2 regions of the Roseivivax sp. CAU 1761 genome follow, and region 2 is predicted to be linked to the other one. Evidence: riboswitches for the same ligand, from Rfam matches in the RefSeq annotation. Region 2 holds a riboswitch; the other holds the start of a gene.

Region 1 (2,380 bases), on a different contig from region 2:
CGCATGTCAGGGGGTGCCGATGGCGCCCCGCCGGCCGCCGGTCTGCGCCCGGTCGAGCAGCAGGTGGTCGAGCAGCACGCAGGCCATCATCGCCTCGCCCACCGGCACCGCGCGGATGCCCACGCAGGGATCGTGCCGCCCCTTGGTGACGACCTCGGTGGGCTCGCCCGACTTGGTGATCGAGGCCCGCGGCGTCAGGATCGACGAGGTCGGCTTGACCGCGAAGCGCACCACCACGTCCTGCCCGGTGGAAATGCCGCCGAGGATGCCGCCGGCCCGGTTCGAGCCGTAGATCGGCCCGCCATCGGGGCCGAGCCGGATCTCGTCGGCATTGTCGACGCCGGTCAGCGCCGCGGCGCCCATGCCCTCGCCGATCTCCACGCCCTTGACGGCGTTGATCGACATCATCGCCGCGGCCAGATCGGTGTCGAGCTTGGCATAGACCGGCGCGCCGAGCCCCGCCGGCAGGCCATGCGCCACCACCTCGATCACCGCGCCGCAGGAATTGCCCGCCTTGCGCAGCCCGTCGAGGTAGTCCGCCCAGTCCGCCGCCGCCGCTTCCGAGGGCACCCAGAACGGGTTGCGCTCGATCTCGGCCAGGTCGCGGCCCTCCTCGCGCAGCCGGTGCGGGCCCATCTGGACCATGTAGCCGGTGATCGCGAGGTCGGGCAGCAGCGCTTTCAGCGCCGCCCGCGCCACGCCGCCGGCGGCGACCCGCGCCGCGGTCTCGCGGGCCGAGGAGCGGCCGCCGCCGCGGGGATCGCGGATGCCGTATTTCTGCCAGTAGGTGATGTCGGCGTGACCCGGCCGGAAGGTCTGGGCGATCTCGCCGTAATCCTTGGAGCGCTGGTCGGTGTTCTCGATCATCAGCTGGATCGGCGTGCCGGTGGTCCGGCCCTCGAAAGTGCCGGACAGGATCCGCACGGCGTCGGGTTCGCGCCGCTGGGTGGTGTATTTCGACTGGCCGGGCTTCCGGCGGTCGAGCCAGTGCTGGATCATCTCCGCGTCGAGTTCGACGCCCGGCGGGCAGCCGTCGACGGTGCAACCCAGCGCCGGGCCGTGGCTCTCGCCCCAGGTGGTGACGCGGAAGACGTGACCGAAGGTGTTGAAACTCATGCCGCAGGCTCCTCTGTCGCCCCCGCTGTTAGGCGAGGGGTGCGGGTCTCTCAAGGCTTTTCGCTTGCAGGGGCGGGGCCGGCGGCCTAGCTCTCGTGCCACCTCGGGGTGCCGGCGCGCGACAGGCGCGCGGCTGAGATGCGGCCCCGGCCGCGAACCCGTCGAACCTGAACCGGGTAACACCGGCGGAGGGAAGGCCGGGCCGCAGCGCCCTCCGGACCGTCCCCCGCGAACCATGGAGGATCGGCCCATGAAAGCGTCCCTCACCTGCCTCGCGGCCCTGGCCTTCGCCCCGGCGGCGCTGGCCCAGGACAACGTGCTCACCGTCTATGCCGGCGATTACGTCACCTCGGAATGGGGCCCCGGCCCGAAGATCGAGGAGCTGTTCGAGGCCCGCTGCGGCTGCGACCTGCAGTTCAAGCCCGGCGACCTGCTGCCGCGGCTGCTGCTCGAGGGCGCGCGCACCGAGGCCGACGTGGTGTTCGGCCTGAACACCGACGTCACCAGGAAGGCCCGCGAATCGGGTCTCTTCGCGCCCCACGGCCAGGACGTCTCGGGCCTGACCCTGCCGATCGAGTGGCAGGACGAGATCTTCCTGCCCTACAATTGGGGCCACACCGCCTTCGTCTACGACACCGACCGGGTGGCCGAGCCGCCCGCAAGCTTCGACGCCCTGCTGGCGGCGCCGGACGACCTGAAGCTGGTGATCCAGGATCCGCGCAGCTCGATCTCGGGGCTGGCGCTGGTGCTCTGGGTGCAGGCGGTCTACGGCGACGAAGCGCAGGCGGCCTGGGAGAAGCTGGCGCCGAAGATCCTCACGGTGACGAAGGGCTGGTCGGAGAGCTACGGGCTCTTCACCGAGGGCGAGGCCGACATGGTGCTGTCCTACACCACCTCGCCGGCCTACCACATCATCGCCGAGGAGGACGACACGGTGAAGGCGGCGATCTTCCCCGAGGGCCATTACTTCATGGTCGAACTGGCCGCCAAGGTCGCCGGCACCGACAATCCCGAGCTGGCCGACGCCTTCATGGCCTTCATCCTGTCGCGCGATTTCCAGGAGATGATCGCCACCGGCAACTGGTCCTTCCCGGCCCAGCTGCCGCAGGAGGACTGGCCCGAGGGCTTCCGCCAGCTCGACCTGCCCGAGACGGCGCTGTTCTACGACGAGGACGAGGCCGCGGCGCTGAAGGACGAGGCCATCGCGGCATGGCGCGCCGCGCTCTCGCAGTAACCGCCGGCAGCGCCGTCGCGCTGCTGACGC
Region 2 (2,380 bases):
AGCTGAAATCGCTCGACATCGATCCGTCGATCTTCAACGGCGACGACAAGGAAGTGGTCGAGGACCTGATCCTCGCCGCCATCAAGGATGCGCAGACCAAGGCCTCCGACCGGGCCCAGGACGAGATGCGCAAGCTCACCGAGAGCCTCGGCCTGCCGGCCGACATGAAGATGCCGTTCTGACCGGACGGCGGCGGGACCGGCATGGCGGCTGACGGCGACATCGAGACGCTGATCGACCTGATGGCGCGGCTGCCCGGGCTCGGGCCGCGCTCGGCCCGCCGCGCCGTGCTGCACCTGGTGCGCAAGCGCGGCCCGCTGCTGACCCCGCTTTCCGAGGCCATGACCAAGGTCGCGGCGACCGCCCGCGAATGCCTCAATTGCGGCAATGTCGCGACCGCCGACATCTGCCCGATCTGCGCCGACGACCGGCGCGCCAACGGGCTGCTCTGCGTCGTCGAGGACGTCGCCGATCTCTGGGCGCTGGAGCGGTCCGGGACCTTCCGCGGCCGCTACCACGTTCTGGGCGGCACGCTCTCGGCACTCGACCATGTCGGCCCCGAGGAACTGCGCATCCCGCGCCTGCTCGACCGCATCGAGGCCGAGGCGATCGGCGAGGTGATCCTCGCCCTCAACGCCACCGTCGACGGCCAGACCACCGCGCATTACATCGCCGACCGGCTCGAGGGCCGGGTGGCCTTGTCCTCGCTGGCCCAGGGCGTGCCGATCGGCGGCGAGCTCGACTATCTCGACGACGGCACGCTCACCGCGGCTCTGGCCGCGCGCAAGCGGCTCTGATCCGATCCGCCGCCGCGGACTGCCCCCTCCGAACCGTCCCCGATAACGTCGCCGCCCGTCCGGCGCGCGGCCTTCCGCGCAGCCCGCGTGCCGCGGCCGGGCCGCCCTTGCGCCGCGGCGTCAGGCGGTCTACCCCTTGGCACATCCGTTGGGGTGCCCCGTCGCCGGGGCTGAGAGGCACAGCGCTAACCCATCGAACCTGATCCGGGCAATGCCGGCGGAGGGAACGGAGCACGACCCTGGCGCGGGAGGACCCGCGCGCGCTCCCCCAAACGGCTTGCCCAGAAGTTTCGGAGCGCAGCCATGGGCAGGATTTCCACGCTTCTCGTCATCGCCGGGTCCGACAGCGGCGGCGGCGCCGGCATCCAGGCCGATCTCAAGACCGCCTCGGCCCGCGGCGTCTATGCCGCCACCGCGATCACCGCGATCACCGCCCAGAACACCCGCGGCGTGCGCCGCGCCGTGCCGCTGGCCCCCGACCTGGTGGCGGCGCAGATCGAAGCGGTGCGCGAGGATATCCGCATCGACGCGGTGAAGATCGGCATGCTGGCCGATGCCGATATCATAGCGGCGGTGGCGCGGGCGCTCGACGGCTTCGACGGGCCGGTGGTGCTCGACCCGGTGATGGTGGCGACCTCGGGCGACGCGCTGCTCGCGCCGGAGGCTGTGGCCGCGCTCCGCGACGCGTTGCTGCCGCGCGCCGACCTCGTGACCCCGAACCTCGCCGAGGCCGCCGCCCTGCTCGGCACCGGCCTCGCCGCCGATCCCGACGCGGCGGCGCAGCAGGGCGCGGCGCTCCGGGACTGCGGGGCCCGCGCTGTGCTGGTCAAGGGCGGGCACGGCACCGGGCCGGTCTGCACCGACATGCTGGTCCACCCGGGCGGCGTCACCCGCTACGAGCATCCGCGCATCGCCACGAAGCACACCCACGGCACCGGCTGTTCGCTGTCCTCGGCCATCGCCGCGGACCTGGCCTTGGGCCGCGATCTCGGAACCGCGGTGGCGGCGGCACGCGCCTGGCTGCAGGACGCCATCGCCGGGGCCGACCGGCTGGGCGTCGGCGGCGGACACGGCCCGGTGCACCATTTCCACGCCATCTGGCCGTGACCGCCCCGCTCACCATCCTGGGCGCGGGCGTGGCCGGGCTCGCGGTGGCGGCGGAGCTGGCCGCCCGCGGCGCGCGCCCGCATGTCGTCGACCCGGCCGGCACGCCGGGGCCGCATGGCTGCTCGTGGTGGGCCGGCGGCATGCTGGCGCCCGATTGCGAGGCCGAGACCGCGCCCGAACCGGTCGCCCGTCTGGGCCGCGGCGCCGCCGAGTGGTGGCAGGCGATGGGCGCCGAGGTGGTCCGCGCCGGCACGCTGGTGGTGGCGCTGGGACGCGACCGCGCGGCGCTCGACCGCTTTGCCCGCCGCACTGCGGGCCATGTCGCGCTCGACCGGGCCGGGCTGGCGCGGCTCGAGCCGCAGCTGGCGGAGCGCTTCGACCGCGCGCTGCACTTTCCGGACGAGGCCCATCTCGACCCGCGCCGGGCGCTCTCGGCCCTGCGGACGCGACTCGCCGCCCGCGGCATCGAAGTGGTG

The links. Region 2 has a riboswitch for thiamine pyrophosphate ahead of thiD (bifunctional hydroxymethylpyrimidine kinase/phosphomethylpyrimidine kinase). Riboswitches for the same ligand answer to the same signal wherever they lie in the genome.
Region 1: it holds a riboswitch for thiamine pyrophosphate, as region 2 does, so the genes downstream of both, ACXYMW_RS11360 (thiamine ABC transporter substrate-binding protein) here and thiD (bifunctional hydroxymethylpyrimidine kinase/phosphomethylpyrimidine kinase) in region 2, are expected to answer to the same signal.

Annotation. Positions count from the first base shown of each region.
Region 1 covers NZ_JBTLRM010000016.1:27,057-29,436, reverse strand. The annotation lists gene aroC (chorismate synthase) at 7-1,116, opposite strand; TPP riboswitch at 1,218-1,313, shown strand; gene ACXYMW_RS11360 (thiamine ABC transporter substrate-binding protein) at 1,367-2,350, shown strand; gene ACXYMW_RS11355 (ABC transporter permease family protein) at 2,326-2,380, shown strand, end outside.
Region 2 covers NZ_JBTLRM010000022.1:768-3,147, forward strand. The annotation lists gene ACXYMW_RS13490 (YbaB/EbfC family nucleoid-associated protein) at 1-182, shown strand, start outside; gene recR (recombination mediator RecR) at 204-797, shown strand; TPP riboswitch at 937-1,040, shown strand; gene thiD (bifunctional hydroxymethylpyrimidine kinase/phosphomethylpyrimidine kinase) at 1,101-1,904, shown strand; gene ACXYMW_RS13505 (FAD-dependent oxidoreductase) at 1,901-2,380, shown strand, end outside.